2 regions of the Stenotrophomonas sp. STEN021 genome follow, and region 1 is predicted to be linked to the other one. Evidence: riboswitches for the same ligand, from Rfam matches in the RefSeq annotation. Region 1 holds a riboswitch; the other holds the start of a gene.
What was found. A riboswitch is a leader RNA that binds a small molecule or an ion and turns the genes downstream of it on or off. The one in region 1 is predicted to bind thiamine pyrophosphate.

Region 1 (7,931 bases):
ATCTTCATCAAACGGCACCACCGACGGGTGCGCAGTGCCGCCTGCCTGCTGGAAGAGCATCAGTTCATCACCCACCTCGCCAAGGCAGGGCTGCCGGTTGCCCAGCTCCTGCATGGCCACGATGGCCAGACTGCCATTGAGCACGGCGACTGGACCTACGAGCTGCATGCCGTAGCCGATGGCCAGGACCTGTACCGGGATGCCCCTTCGTGGACGCTGCTGACCGAAATCGAACGCGCGCAAGCCGCCGGCCGCATGCTGGCCACCGTGCACCGCGCCTCCGCCAGTTATCAGGCCCCCCAGCGCAGCACCCACCTGCTGGTCGCACGTGATGAGTTGATCCGCGCAGAAGACCCCATCACGGCGCTCAAGACCGACCTGCGCAATCGACCCGGTCTTGCCCGCTACCTGTCGCGCATTCCCTGGGAGCAACAACTGCAGCGCAGCGTCCTGCCCTGGCACACCGGACTGGCAGCGCGGCTGCAGGCCGAGCCGCCGTTGTGGGCCCACAACGACTGGCATGTCTCCAACCTGCTGTGGGGCCACGGCGACAACGCGATGCAGGTCAGCAGCGTGCTCGATTTCGGCCTGGCTTCTCCCACCAGCGCCCTGTTCGATCTGGCCACCGCCATCGAACGCAACGCCGTGGCCTGGCTGGAGCTGGAGCGCGGCGCCGAGGCGGTACGTATCGATATCGCATTGGCCCTGCTCGACGGCTACCGCGAGGTGTTGCCCTTGTCTGCCGAACGGGTACACCTGCTGGCCGACCTGCTGCCAATGGTGCATTTCGACTTTGCACTGTCCGAAGTCGAGTATTTCGAAGGTGTCACCGGCTCCACCGCAAATGCCGATGTCGCCTGGCAGCCATTCATGCTTGGCCACCCCGAGTGGTTCGCCAGCCCTCCCGGCCAAGCCCTGCTGCAGGCCCTGCACGCGGCCGCCTGAAGCGGCCCGACTCGCAAATCGTTCGCATTTGTAGTGAAATGCGTCCCTGAAGCGGGGGTGCCTGGCGTTGCCAGGCTGAGAGAGTCCCTTGGAACCTGATCCGGTTTGCACCGGCGTAGGGAGCTTTGAGCAGCAGCCGTAGCGCCGTCATTGGCGCTGCGCATGCGCGCCTTCGCTTCGTCTCCCTTGTTGCCTGAAGACGAATCGAATGAACCGCTGCCTGCGCCCCACGCTGTTGTCTCTCGCCCTGAGCACCGCCCTGCCGCTGTACGCCAGCGACACCGGCCTTGATGCCGCTGCCGCACACTCGCCGACCGAGCTTGCCGCCGTACGCGTGCAGGCCCGTCAGCCGGAAGCGGACAACCCCCGCGTCAACAGCTTCGGCAGCGGCGACTGGAAAAGCACGCCGGCATCGATGAACGTGCTGGACCGCGACTTCCTCGACCACCAGCAGGTGCGCTCACTGTCCGAGCTGGCCAGCAATGACGCTTCGCTGGGCGATGCCTACGCCCCGGTCGGCTATTACCAGAATGTCGCCATCCGCGGCTTCGCGCTGGACACGGCCACCGGCTACCGTTTCAACGGCATGTCGATCGCCGGCGAACAGCGGCTGGCACTGGAGAATCTGCAGGCCGTTGAAGTCCTCAAGGGCGAAGCTGGCCTGGCGGCCGGCGTGATGGCGCCAGGCGGCATCATCAACTACGTCGGCAAGCGGCCAGCCGAAGTACGCACCGTCACCTTGGGTACCGACAACGAAGGCTCGCGCTACGCCGCCATCGACGTCGGCCATTGGCTGACCCCGCGCATCGGCCTGCGCTTCAACGCAGCCTGGGACGACAGCAGTTCCTACATCGAACATGCCGATGGCCGCCGCAACTTCTATTCGCTGGCGACCGACTGGCTGATCGGTGAGCGCGGCAAGCTCGAAGTGGATGCCAACTACCAGACCAGCGCGCAGCGTTCGGCCTCCGGCTACCAGCTGCTGGGCGGACGGGAACTGCCGACCAGCGTGGACCGTGAACAGTTACTTGGCTATCAGCCGTGGCAGAAGCCGGTGGGCATCGCCAGCACCAACATCACCGCGCTGCACACCTATGATTTCAACGCCAATTGGCAGTCACGCGTTGCCCTCAGCCACAGCCACACGGTGATCGATGACAACGTCGCATTCGCCTACGGCTGCTACTACGCCGCGCAATGCGCCGATGGCAGCGTACCCGGCAACTACTTCGCCCCCAACGGCGACTACGACATCTACGACTACCGCAGCCCGGACGATACCCGTCGCAACCAGGAGCTGCGCGCCGAGCTGCGCGGCAGCTTCAACACCGGCAACATCGGCCATCAGCTGACCATGGGTGCCGACCAGTTCCGCCGCACCGTGGACAAGCGCCGCAACGTCAACGAATACGTCGGCACGGTCAATATCCACGACAAGCAGCTACCCGTGTTCGAGCCCTCGCCGCTGATACCTAGCGCGTCCGCACGTCGCCTGGACAGCCGCCAGACCGCTGTATTCGCACTGGACCGCATCCAGCTCAATGAAGACTGGCAGTGGCTGGCCGGCGGCCGCTACGTGCGTCTGGACGAACGCGCCTACGACAAGCGTGGCAACCCACAACGCCGCAGCCGCCTATCGCGCTTCCTGCCGCAGACTGCGGTGATGTGGAAGGCCAGCGACAGCATCAATGCCTACGCCAGCTACGTCGAAGGCATCTCGCTGGGCCAGGAAGCACCGTTCTGGACCGCCAACGCCGACACCTTCCTGCCGGCAGTGCAGTCGCGCCAGCTCGAAATCGGCGTGAAGTATTCCAGCAGCGAGCAGCTGACCCTGGGCGCGGCACTGTTCCGTACCACTCAGCCTTATCAGTACGCTAAGCCCGATGGCAGCGACGTCGGCTATACCTTCGTAGAGGAAGGCAAGCAGGCCCACGCCGGCCTGGAACTGACCGCCAACGGCCAGCTCACCGATGCGTTGCAGATCGTCGCCAGCGCCAGCGTATTGCAGGCACGTGCGCGCGACACCGGCACGCCGAGCTACGAAGGCCACCAACTGGTCAACGTACCCAAGCTGCGGGCCAGCGTGCACCTGAGCTATGCACTGCCCTTCGTTGAAGGGCTGGATCTTACCGGCGGCTGGCGCTACGCATCTGCCAATACCGCGCGCGCTGATGGTGCGGTACGCGCACCGAGCTACAACGTGTTCGACGCCGGGCTGCGCTTCAAGCACCAGCTGCAAGGCCACGCAGTGAGCTGGAACCTGTCGGTGGACAATCTGTTCAACCGCTTCTACTGGCGCGACACCGGCAGCAGCCTGGGCGACTACTACCTGTTCCCGGGCGCACCGCGTCAGGCACGCCTATCGGTGAGCATCGCGCTGTGAGCAGCACCACGCTCGAATGGTCGGCCGCGCTATGCAGCATCCTTGGCGTCTGGTTGATGGCGCAACGGCGAATGGTCGCCTGGCCGGTCGGCCTGTTGTCGGTAGCGCTGTATGCGCTGGTGTTCGCCGAAGCCAAATTGTATTCGGACACGCTGCTGCAGCTCGCATTTGCTGTCTTCCTCGTCTACGGCTGGATCAACTGGCGACGGCACGCCGCCGACGAAGGCAGCGTGCGCATCGTGCCCTTGTCACGCAGCAAGATGCTGCGTGACCTGGGCATCGGCCTGCTTGGTGGCATCGCGCTCGGTGCCGGCATGCACAGCTTCACCGATGCATCACTGCCGTGGCTGGACGCGATGCTGACCGGATTGAGCCTGGTCGCGCAGTGGTGGCAGGCACGCCGCCACACCGCCACCTGGTGGCTATGGATCGTGGTCGACGTGGTGTACGTAGGCGCGTATCTGTTCAAGTCACTGCATGTGACCGCGGCGCTGTACGTGTTCTTCCTCGGTCTTGCCGTGATCGGGTTGCGTGCATGGAGTGCAGCGGCCCACACCACCGCTGCGGAACCTGCAGCGCACGGCGCGCGCTGAGCAGCGTCACGCATTGCCAGCTGCCGCCGATGTCGGCAGCAGCTGGCTGAAGGTAAATCGCGGACAACAAAAAAGCCCCGTCAGGGGCTTTTCTTTACCTGCAGATATCACATGGAATCTGCTGGTCATTATCTGGAGCGGGAAACGAGACTCGAACTCGCGACCTCAACCTTGGCAAGGTTGCGCTCTACCAACTGAGCTATTCCCGCGGATTGAATGCAGCACCTGCGAAACAGAGAACCGACATTCGAGATGGATCGCAAGACTGGAGCGGGAAACGAGACTCGAACTCGCGACCTCAACCTTGGCAAGGTTGCGCTCTACCAACTGAGCTATTCCCGCAGGCTTGCTACATCTATTTACGCATCAAACCACGAGTAAACATGGAGCGATGTTTGAAACTGGAGCGGGAAACGAGACTCGAACTCGCGACCTCAACCTTGGCAAGGTTGCGCTCTACCAACTGAGCTATTCCCGCTTGGGAGGCGAAATTCTACATGCATTGGCCACGGTGTCAACAGCCTGTTCACTTTTTGACTGCACTATTGCGCGCGGCCTTTTCGTCTTCACGCAGGCTCGGCCAGGCCGCACGCAGGTACTGCAGCGCAGACACCAGAGTCAGCAAAGCGGCGATGGCCAACATCCAGTCACCGATGTGGAAAACCGGCTCGCCCATCCAGATGGTTTTGTACGAGGTATTGGGCGACACCGAGTACAGCAGGCACAGCAGCGCCACCATCTGTGCAGTGGTCTTGACCTTGCCGATCATCGCCACCCGCACCTTGGCGCGCTGACCAATCTCGGCCATCCACTCGCGCAATGCCGACACCGCGATTTCACGGCCGACGATCACCGCCGCCCAGAACGCCATCCACGGCGTCGGGTGCCCCTGCACGATCAGGAACAAGGCCACTGCCACCATCAACTTGTCCGCCACCGGATCCAGGAACGCACCGAATGCCGAATGCTGCTCGTACTTGCGCGCCACCCAGCCATCCAGCCAATCGGTGATCGCCGCCAGGCCGAAAATCGCCGCCGAGGCGAAATTTGTCCATGCATAGGGCAGATAGAACACCAGCACCAGCACCGGGATCATCATGATCCGCAGCAATGTCAGCCAGGTGGGGATGGTCAATTTCATTACAGCATTACTCCGCCGCCGGATCGGGTACCGACAGACCATGAAGGTTAGCGTAGATACGTGCAGCAAGGGCGGCATTGATGCCTTCCACGCGGGCGATTTCAGCCTCACCAGCCGCCTTCAAACCGGCAATACCGCCAAAATGCTTGAGCAGGCTGGCGCGCCGACGTGGACCGATGCCGGGAATATCTTCGAGTTTGCTGGTCATGCGCGCCTTCTGGCGACGCCCACGATGACCGGTAATGGCGAAGCGATGAGCCTCGTCACGCACCTGCTGGATGAACTGCAGCGCCGGTGACGCGGCGCCAGGGCGCAGCTCGCGCCCATCAGGCAGCACCAGCGCTTCGTGGCCGGCACGGCGCTCCACGCCCTTGGCCACGCCGACCAGCATCACCCCTTCCACGCCCAGGTCAGCCAGCGCTGCCTGTGCCTGTGCCAACTGTCCGGCGCCGCCGTCGATCAGCAATACGTCTGGCAGCACCCCACCCTCTTCCACTACGCGGCGGAAACGCCGGTCGATGGCCTGGCGCATGGCGGCGTAATCGTCGCCCGGCTCGATGCCGCTGATGTTGTAGCGACGGTACTGCGCGCGCACCGGGCCGGCAGCATCGAACACTACGCACGAGGCCACCGTGGCCTCACCCATGGTGTGACTGATATCGAAACACTCCACGCGCTTGACCGGCTCGGCCAGGCCCAGCATCTCGCGCACCGCTTCGCTGCGTGCCTGCTGCGCGCCGGCACTGTCCATCTCGGCGACCAGCGTGATCTGTGCGTTGCGACTTGCCAGTTCCACGTATCCCGCGCGTTCGCCACGCACGTTCCACTTCAGGGCCACCTTGCGCTCGGCCGATGCACTCAGCGCGGCCTCGATCATCTCCGCATCCGGAATCTGCCGATCCAGCAGCACTTCAGCTGGCGGCTCATGTTCGACGTAGTACTGCGAGACAAACGCGGCCAGCACCTCTTCGGCACTGTCCTCGCCGTTGGTGCGCGGGAAGAACGCGCGCGTACCGAGATTGCGGCCATCACGGAAGGCCAGCAGCATCACGCAGGCACTGGCGCCCTGGGTTGCGCAGGCCAGCACGTCCAGATCGGCGGCGCGGCCATCGACATACTGGCGGTTCTGCATGCTGCGCAACGAAGCGACCAGATCACGCAACCGCGCGGCACGCTCGAACTCCAGCGTGTCACTGGCCTGCTGCATGGCCTGCATCAATTCGTCGGCGAGCTGGTCACTCTTGCCCTCCAGGAACATCGCCGCGCGCCGCACCGATTCGTCGTACTCGGCCTGTGGCACCAGTTCCACGCAGGGCGCGCTGCAACGACCAATCTGGTACTGCAGGCAGGGCCGCGAGCGGTTGCGGAACACGCTGTCCTCACAGCTGCGCAGTTTGAACAGTTTGTGCATCAGGTTCAGCGTTTCACGCACCGCGCCGACGCCCGGATACGGCCCGTAATAGCGCCCGGGCACCGCACGCGGACCGCGATGCAGGGCGATCCGTGGCCATTGCTCGCGGGTCAGCAACACCTGCGGATAGGTTTTGTCATCACGCAGCGAAACGTTGTAACGCGGGTTCAGCGACTTGATCAGCTGGTTTTCCAGCAGCAGTGCTTCGGCCTCGGTGCGGGTCACGGTGACATCCATCCGCGCCACCTGCGACAGCATCATCATGATGCGCCGGCTCTTCGGCGAGCCGTTGAAATAGCTGCCTACGCGCTTGCGCAGCGCACCGGCCTTGCCCACGTACAGCAAGGTGTCGTCGGCAGCGTACATCCGGTATACACCAGGCGCGGTACTCAGCGCCGCCGCGAAGGCCTTGCCATCGAACTCATTGGCAACGACGTCGGTCATCCTTCAATCGGCACTTCACTCAGTTCGCCGCTGAGTGGATCAAAGCGCAGTACGGCGTGCGCGTCGGCCTCGGCAATCCAGATTGCGCCGGCGGCCACCGCCAACGCGGTCGGGCCATGCAGACGCCGGGGCAGATTGACCGTGGACAGATCACCACCACCCAGGCGCAGGGTACGCAGCGAGCCATTGCCTGCATCGGCAATCCACAACAGCGGCGAATCCGGCCCCATTGCCAGGCCCAGCGGGTACTGCAGGCGTGCACGCAAGCGCGGGCCATCAACATTACCCGACTCCCACGGCCCCTGCCCGACCAGGGTCTGCACCAGGTCACCACGCAGTTGCACCGAACGGATAGCCGAGCCCAAGGCGTCGCAGACATACAGCGCCTGCTGGACTGCGACCAGGCTGCTGGGCTGTGCAAATGCCGCCAGATGACCGCTGCCATCGCGCACTTCCGCCGCGCCGGCACCGGCCCGCCAGCGCAGCTCGCGACTGCCCAGGTCATAGCTCCAGATGTGGTTGTCACCGGCCATCGCGATATGGACCTGGTTGTCGGCCACCGCAACTGCCGCCGGGTGATTGAGCGGGCTGTCCCAGGGCTGGGCCAACACGCCGGCACGCGGATCACCGGCACGACCGTTGCCACACAAGGTGTCCACCTGGCCGCTGACCAGATTGATACTGCGCAAGGCGTGGTTGCCGGTGTCGGCTACATACAGTATTTCGCGCACCAGGGCCAAACCCTGCGGGCGATTGAAGGCCGCCTCGCCGGTGCCGCCATTGATCAGGTCGGCGCTGCCCAGACCGAACTGACGCAGCACCCGGCCAGCATGGTTGCACTCGAGAATCCGATGATGGCCGGTGTCGGCCACATACAGGCGGTCGGCCGTTGCCACCAGGCCAGCCGGGAACAGCAGCGGCAGGCGCGGCTCGGCGTTGATCTCACGGATGCCGTAGCCGTCGTCGTCCAGCGCACGCATCACGCCTTCGCCCAGGCTGTTCAAGGCCCGCTCC
Region 2 (7,931 bases), on a different contig from region 1:
ATGTCTTCAAAGTGCGTGTAAAGGAAGTTCTCCTTGTGATGTGCCAGGCACCACTTGGCCATGATCGAGCCGCCACGCGAGACGATGCCGGTAACCCGCTTTGCCGTCAGCGGCACATGCCGCAACAGCACGCCGGCGTGGATGGTGAAGTAGTCCACGCCCTGCTCGGCCTGCTCGATCAAGGTGTCGCGGAAGATCTCCCAGGTCAGCGCTTCGGCGCGACCATCGACCTTTTCCAGCGCCTGGTAGATCGGCACGGTGCCAATCGGCACCGGCGAGTTGCGCACGATCCACTCGCGTGTCTCATGGATGTGCTTGCCGGTGGACAGATCCATCACCGTATCGCCACCCCAACGGATCGCCCACACCAGCTTCTCCACTTCCTCTGCGATGCCGGACGACACCGCGCTGTTACCGATGTTGGCGTTGATCTTGGTGAGGAAGTTGCGGCCGATGATCATCGGCTCGCACTCGGGATGATTGATGTTGTTCGGCAACACCGCGCGACCGCGCGCGATTTCGTCACGTACGAACTCCGGAGTGATGATCTGCTGGATGCTGGCACCAAAGCTTTGCCCCGGATGCTGCGCGAGCAGGCCGGCATCACGCACCGCGTCCAGCCGCTGGTTCTCGCGGATGGCGACGTATTCCATCTCAGGGGTGACAATGCCACGGCGCGCGTAGTGCATCTGGGTGACATTGGCGGTGCCGATGGCACGCCGGGGCAGCGTGCGGCCGGGGAAACGTACGGCATCGAGTTTGGCATCGTGCTGACGGGCACGGCCGAACTCGGAACTGAGCCCGGCCAACTGCTCGGTATCGGCACGTTCTTCGATCCAGCGCGTACGCACCGCCGCCAAGCCCGCTGCCAGATCGATGGTGGCCTGCGGATCGGTGTAAGGACCAGAGGTGTCGTACACGGTAACCGGATGATTGTCCTCGCCGCCGAACAAGGTTGGCGTGCGGGTCAGCGCGATTTCGCGCATCGGCACCTGCAGGTCCGCGCGCGAGCCAGCGACGAAGATCTTGCGCGAACCTGGAATCGGCCGGGTCACCGACTCGGAGAGTTGCTGGGCCTGTTGCTGCAGGCTGGGCTGTGTATTCATTGGCATTCGTCCTGTCTGTCCGCACGCGGTGTGCGAAGGCCACGCGAGGGATTCGCATGACGGAACGAAGCGAAGGCGTACGCCAGCCGGCCCTGGCCCACTACGGGCACATCGACTGGCGGCACACGAAGCTTCCCTACGCCGGTATCAGCCGGATCAGGTTCGAAGGGTATGTCTCAACCGCGACCCAATGGTCACGGTACCCCCGCTTCGGGCGGCATTAGACCACAAACCGATAGCACTGGCGCAAGCCATGCCAGTGATGGCGCTAACGGAACACTGACGTCGCATTCAGTAGGATCGACAGGGGTAAACACGTTCTCCACCGATGGCGCGGAATCCGCGCCGACCGTATTGCAAGCCATGGCCTGCTTCCCTCCACCCCATGACCGGAGAAGCCTCGATGGTGTTCCGAATTTCCATCGCCCTGGTTGCCTTGCTGGTGCTGATCGCTGGCATCGCGCCCGGTCCCTTCAACGACGTGGTGCAGGCCGCACTGGCCCAGGTAGTTCGAGGCGCCGGCTGGATGTACCTGCTGATCGTGTTCCTGACACTCAGCTTCCTGCTGTACCTGGCCTTCGGCCGCTTTGGCAGCCTGCGTATTGGCGGCGAGGATGCCGAGCCTGATTTTTCCAATGCCAGCTGGCTGTCGATGCTGTTTTCGGCCGGCATGGGCATCGGACTGGTGTTCTGGGGCGCGGCCGAGCCGGTGTCACATTTCGTCACCCCGCCCGAAGGCCTGCCTGCGCAGAGCATGGACGCTGCGCGCGCATCCATGCGCTATGCATTCTTCCACTGGGGCCTGCATCCCTGGGCGATCTATGCACTGATCGGGCTGGCGATGGCCTGGTTCCAGTACAACCGCAATGGCCGCGGCCTGGTCAGCGACATGTTGCAGCCGATCATCGGCCGTCACCATCGCGGCTGGTTCGGCAAGCTGGTCAATATCGCCGCGGTAGTCGCCACCGCGATCGGTGTAGCCACCACACTGGGCTTTGGCACCATCCAGATCGCCGCCGGCCTGCAACGCGTCGTCGGGCTGCGTGCCGATGTGCCCTTGCAGCTGACCGTCATCGCCGTGGCCTTCGTGCTCTACATGTTGTCCACCAGCAGCGGCGTGGAGCGCGGCATCAAGTGGCTGTCCAACTTCAACCTGGCGTTGGCTGCGCTGCTGTTGGCCGCAGTGCTGGTGCTGGGCCCGACTGGTTTCATCTTCGATACCTTCACCACCACGCTGGGCTCCTACCTCAACCAACTGGTGACCATGAGCCTGCGCATGTCGCCGTTCTCCGGCAGCACCTGGGTTGCGGACTGGACCATTTTCTACTGGGCCTGGTGGATTGCCTGGGCACCGTTCGTCGGCTCGTTCATTGCCCGCGTATCGCGCGGTCGCAGTGTGCGCGAGTTCGTGGTCGGCGTGGTGCTGGCCCCCACCCTGCTCGGTTTCCTGTGGTTCTCCGTATTCGGCGGCACCGCGCTATGGACGCAGCTGTTCGGCCACACCGACCTGGTGCTGGCGCTGGGCAATGGCTATGAGACGGTGCTGTTCACCCTGTTTGACAGCCTGCCGGCGTCGCTGCTGCTGTCAGTACTGGCGCTGGTCCTGCTGATGATCTTCTTTGTCACCTCAGCCGATTCTGCGGTGCTGGTACTGGCCAGCATGTCCACCGACGATGCTGGCGACCCGCCCTTGTCGCGCAAGCTGGTATGGGGGGTGGCCATTGCGTTGATCGCGGCGGTGCTGCTGCTGGCAGGCGGGCTGGAAGCACTGCAGGGTATGATCACCATTGCGGCGCTGCCCTTCGCGTTGTTGATGGTGCTGGTGATGGTATCGCTGTACCGCATACTGGACGCCGAGCACAACCGCCAGCGTCGGCTCGCGCAGCGCGCACGGCACATGATGGAGGCATGGATCGAGCGCGAGCAGGCGGCACAGGAAGAAGCACGTGCAGTCACTGAGCATTCGCCAGGTCTGGACAAGTAGGCGGGAGCTGCGGGAGCTGTGAATTGCCGCGGCGCATCTGGCTGGCTTCGCATCCAGCTGCACAATGTGGCTGAACAATTGGGTGGTAAGGACGGCAGCGAAGAGCTCCCCTTCCCCAACCCTCCCCTTCGCTGCGCGAAAGGGAGGGGGCCGTTCTTGGCGATCTACAAGATGGCGACGGAGCCGCTTCTACCCCCTCCCTTTCGCGCAGCGAAGGGGAGGGTTGGGGAGGGGTGCTTTGGCTTTGGCTTTGGCTTTGGCTTTGGCCCTGCTACAACCACAAGAAGCAAAGATCAGTACCCCGCCGCCTGCCCGTCCTTGCGGCTCTCCGAAGCGCCGTAGTAAACGCCGCTTTCCGGGTCACGCATGATCGCCTGATAACCACCATAAGGGCCATCGGCAAACACCACGCGATGCCCCTTGCGCATCAAACTGCGTACCGTCTCGTAGGAAAACCCGGTTTCCAGATTGACCTCGCCACCATCACGCATCGCCGTGGCCCGCCCGGTCGGCTCGGTCGAACCCTCATGCTGGATACGCGGCGCATCGCCAGCCTCCTGCAGGTTCATGCCGAAATCCACCAGGTTCATCACGATCTGCGCATGCCCTTGCGGCTGCATCGCACCGCCCATCACGCCAAAGCTGGCGAACGGCTTGCCGTCCTTGGTGATGAAGGCCGGGATGATGGTCTGGAACGGACGCTTGCCCGGCGCATAGCCGTTGGGATGGTCTTTCTGCAGTACGAACATCTCGCCGCGATCCTGCAGGATGAAACCCAGGCCCGGCGGCGCCATGCCGCTACCCATGCCGCGATAGTTGGATTGGATCAATGACACCATCATGCCGTCGGCATCGGCCACGGTCATGTAGATGGTGTCGCCCTCCTCCAGCTGCCTGGGCGTGCCCGGCTGCACTTCCTTCAAGGCCTTGTCCATCGAGATCAGCGCACGGCGCTGTGCGGCGTACTCTTTGGATATCAGCCGCTGTACCGGCGCCGGCGAAAATGCCGGGTCCGCATAGAAGCGGGCGCGATCGGCGAACGCCAGCTTCTTGGCTTCGACAAACAGATGGATGTGCTCTGCCGAGCCAAAGGGGATATTCGAGAAATCGTAGCCTTCCAATACATTGAGAATCTGCAGCGCGGCGATGCCCTGGCTGTTGGGCGGCAGCTCCCACACGTCGTAGCCGCGGTAGTTGCTGCTGACCGGCTCGACCCACTCACCTTGGTGCGCAGCCATGTCCTCGTAGCTCAGGTAGCCGCCATTGGCCTTGAAGTAGTCGCCAATGCTGCTGGCGACGTCGCCTTTGTAGAACGCATCGCGACCGCCATCGGCAATCCGCTGCAAGGTGTTGGCAAGGTTCGGGTTGCGCCACATCTGCCCCTTGCGCGGCGCGTGCCCATCAATGGTGAACTGTTCCTTGAAGCCCGGATACTGCGACAACTTGGGCACCGAGCGATCCCAGTAATAGGCAATCACCTCCGACACCGGATGCCCTGCGCGCGCATAGGCGATTGCCGGTGCCAGATTCTCCGCCATCGGCTTGCGCCCGAAGCGTTCGTGCAAGGCGAACCAGCCATCCACCGCGCCAGGCACCGACACCGGCAGCGGCCCGGTCGCTGGAATTTCCTTCAGGCCGCGCCGCTGCAACTCGGCCAGCGTCAGCGAACGCGGAGAACGGCCCGAACCGTTGTAACCATGGAGCTTCTGCGTCTTCGGGTCCCAGACAATCGCGAACAGATCGCCGCCAATACCGTTGCCGGTGGGCTCCATCAAGCCCAGGGCAGCATTTGCGGCGATGGCTGCGTCCACCGCCGAACCACCCGCCTTCATCACGTCAAGCGCGATCTGCGTGGCCAACGGCTGCGACGTGGCCGCCATCGCATGTGGCGCGATGACTTCCGAACGGGTGGCAAATTCATGACCGGTCAGACGGTCTGCAGCAAGCGTCGTTACCGACGCCGTGGATAGAGCAAGCAACAACGCGGTACGCAGCATGGCGGACAACCAGCAAGGGAATGCTTGGACGATAGCCCAGCCCCCGCGCTGACGCACGCCTTGCGCATGTGCTTCGTACAACGCTCGCCCTCGCCCAGGCGTTCAAGCCAGCCGAGCAGGGCTCGCCGGCATCGGACTGTCTTTGCGGGAGCGGCGTCAGCCGCGAAGCAAGGAGATCTTCAGATGAGGAGGTTTGGGCAAGCTCAGCTTCGTGGCTGACGCCGCTCCCACAGAAAAACAGCCTGCTCGCAGATCACCACGGGCAACTCAGCCCTAGATCCGCGCAGACGCCATTGCAATCAATCCGGCTGCCTCATGCCCACCGCTGGCCCCACCACTGATCTGCTCAAGCAGGCCACGCGTCTCCTGGCCAGGATGCAAGCCCAGTTCCTGCTGGAGTGTCGATTCGAATCGCTGGTAGACCTTCAAGGCCGCACCATGCATGCCGGTACCGGCATGGGCGCGCATCACCCGTCGGGTATGCACTTCATTCCATGGATCGCGCTGACTCAAGGCATTGGCCAGCTGCACCGCCGGCTCCCAACGGGCGGCTTCCAGCATTTCATCGCAGCAGTGTGCCGCCGCATCGATCAGCTGCGCGTCCAGCAATTGCCGGGTGCTCGCCAGCCAGCTCTGGAAGTTGGAATCGGCAATGTCCTCCATTCCATCCAGGAACACCCGCTGCTCGGCCATCAGATGGACCGACTCACACGGCGTCTGCTGCAGCAGATCGACATCGAACAGTGGCTCACTGCCGCGCATCAGACCAACCGCAGAGCGCTCGATGCGCAGGATGCCCTGCCCCAAAACCAAGGTGCAGAAGCGATTGAGGTTGCTCAGCACCTGGCGCAGGTTGGTCAGTGCGCTGGTCTCACCCAGGTTTGGCCACAACAAGGCCGCCAGCGCTGCCCGCGAATGCATGCGGTTGGACTCGATCGCCAGGTAGCCGAGCAGGGTCCAACCCTTCCGGTAGATCAGCGGTGCAGGCAGCCCCCCTCCCTGGCCCATCAGCTGCACCAGACCTGGCGTCGGCTCGCCGCGGGGTCCGTCACAGCGGTGCCCGCCTGCACACGTGATGTGCTGTCCTGTTAACTGCATCATGGCTTCCTTCCTCCGGCCGGCCCAGAAAAGAGCCTCTTACTTCCTAAACCGGCAAAAGCGGCGCAATCCAATCACCCCCCGGACAAAATTTCTCTCCCGCGCCAATCCAAACCGCCGGATTGGCCCGAATCCGCGCAATCCAGCCTCAGTGGACGCTCGTACGTGTAGGTTTCAGCCGCAACCATGCCGCCACGACGGGGCTTACGCAGCGAAACCAGAAAATCACACCTGCAAGCGTTGACACGCACCTGCCTGCGGTGGTTATCTCGACTGATGCTGCAACGCCACAACACCACCGCCAACTCGCCTTCGACCCCGGCTCACGCCGCGGCGTCGCTGCTTGTACTCGTACTTATTACCGAACCTACAGGGGCGGGGCGAGCTGGCGCGTAGCAGAAAATGCCAGATTCGAACAAAGACCCCGCACCGGCCCCGGCGCGGGGTTTTTCGTTTCCAGCTTCTATTTCATCTGAAACCATGTATCCGACCCCAGACACCTTCAACAAACACACCGTCAACGCCGCCTGCTGCAGCGCTGCGGCCTGCATGGTGTCTGCCCCGCCCGCCCCGGCCGCTGCGTCCTGACGCAACGGCCGTTTTTATTTCTGCCTGACTCTCTTCATTGCAAGGAAACCAAGCACCATGAGCACCAACGAACTGCCCCAGATCAAAATCGCCGTCGTCGGTTACGGCAGCCAGGGCCGCGCCCATGCCATGAACCTGCGTGAATCCGGCTTCGACGTGGTTGTCGGCCTGCGCGCTGGCGGCCCCACCGAGGTCAAGGCGCAGGCCGATGGCTTCACCGTCAAGAGCCCGGCCGAAGCAGTCAAGGACGCCGACCTGGTCGCCGTGCTGACCCCGGACATGGTGCAGAAGAAACTGTACAACGAGGTGCTGGCCCCGAACATGAAGCAGGGCGCCTGCCTGCTGTTCGCGCACGGCCTGAACGTGCATTTCGGCATGATCGAGCCGCGCGCCGACCTGGACGTGGTGCTGGTCGCGCCGAAGGGCCCGGGCGCACTGGTGCGTCGCGAATATGAAATCGGCCGCGGTGTGCCGTGCATCTACGCGGTCTACCAGGACAAGAGCGGCAAGGCCGAGCAGTTCGCGCTGGCCTATGCCGCCGGCTTGGGCGGCGCCCGCGCCAACATCATCAAGACCACCTTCAAGGAAGAGACCGAAACCGATCTGTTCGGCGAGCAGGCCGTGCTGTGCGGTGGCGCGTCCTCGCTGGTCCAGGCCGGCTTTGAAACCCTGGTCGAAGCCGGCTACCAGCCGGAAATCGCCTACTACGAAGTACTGCACGAACTGAAGCTGATCGTCGACCTGTTCTACGAAGGCGGCATCACCCGCATGCTGGAGTTCATCTCCGAGACCGCCCAGTACGGCGATTTCGTCAGCGGCCCGCGCGTCATCGATGCCTCGGTGAAGGCACGCATGAAGGACGTGCTGACCGACATCCAGAACGGCACCTTCACCAGGAACTGGGAAGCCGAGTACGACGCCGGTCTGCCGAACTACAAGAAGTTCCAGCAGGCCGACATGGAACACCCGATCGAAAAGGTTGGCAAGGAACTGCGCGCCAAGATGGTTTGGCTGCAAGGTCAGACTGCGTAATCCGCGGTCCCCCACCCGCAACTGGCAAAGGTCGCTGCATGAACACATCCACCCCCGGTGCGCCCCGTAACGGCGCACGCTGGCTGACGCAGGCTCTGGAAGCCGAAGGCGTGCAAACGCTGTTCG

Region 2: another riboswitch for thiamine pyrophosphate. It lies ahead of thiC (phosphomethylpyrimidine synthase ThiC); the one in region 1 lies ahead of ACVOL0_RS09110 (TonB-dependent siderophore receptor).

What each region holds. Positions count from the first base shown of each region.
Region 1 covers NZ_JBRREH010000033.1:411-8,341, forward strand. Annotated here, with positions in the region: gene ACVOL0_RS09105 (phosphotransferase enzyme family protein) at 1-945, shown strand, start outside; TPP riboswitch at 989-1,084, shown strand; gene ACVOL0_RS09110 (TonB-dependent siderophore receptor) at 1,154-3,328, shown strand; gene pnuC (nicotinamide riboside transporter PnuC) at 3,325-3,921, shown strand; tRNA gene ACVOL0_RS09120 (tRNA-Gly) at 4,055-4,130, opposite strand; tRNA gene ACVOL0_RS09125 (tRNA-Gly) at 4,188-4,263, opposite strand; tRNA gene ACVOL0_RS09130 (tRNA-Gly) at 4,324-4,399, opposite strand; gene pgsA (CDP-diacylglycerol--glycerol-3-phosphate 3-phosphatidyltransferase) at 4,448-5,062, opposite strand; gene uvrC (excinuclease ABC subunit UvrC) at 5,070-6,917, opposite strand; gene ACVOL0_RS09145 (hypothetical protein) at 6,914-7,931, opposite strand, start outside.
Region 2 covers NZ_JBRREH010000003.1:45,010-52,940, reverse strand. Annotated here, with positions in the region: gene thiC (phosphomethylpyrimidine synthase ThiC) at 1-1,106, opposite strand, end outside; TPP riboswitch at 1,222-1,323, opposite strand; gene ACVOL0_RS01235 (BCCT family transporter) at 1,510-3,090, shown strand; gene ggt (gamma-glutamyltransferase) at 3,384-5,087, opposite strand; gene ACVOL0_RS01225 (AfsR/SARP family transcriptional regulator) at 5,361-6,095, opposite strand; gene ilvC (ketol-acid reductoisomerase) at 6,831-7,805, shown strand; gene ilvG (acetolactate synthase 2 catalytic subunit) at 7,844-7,931, shown strand, end outside.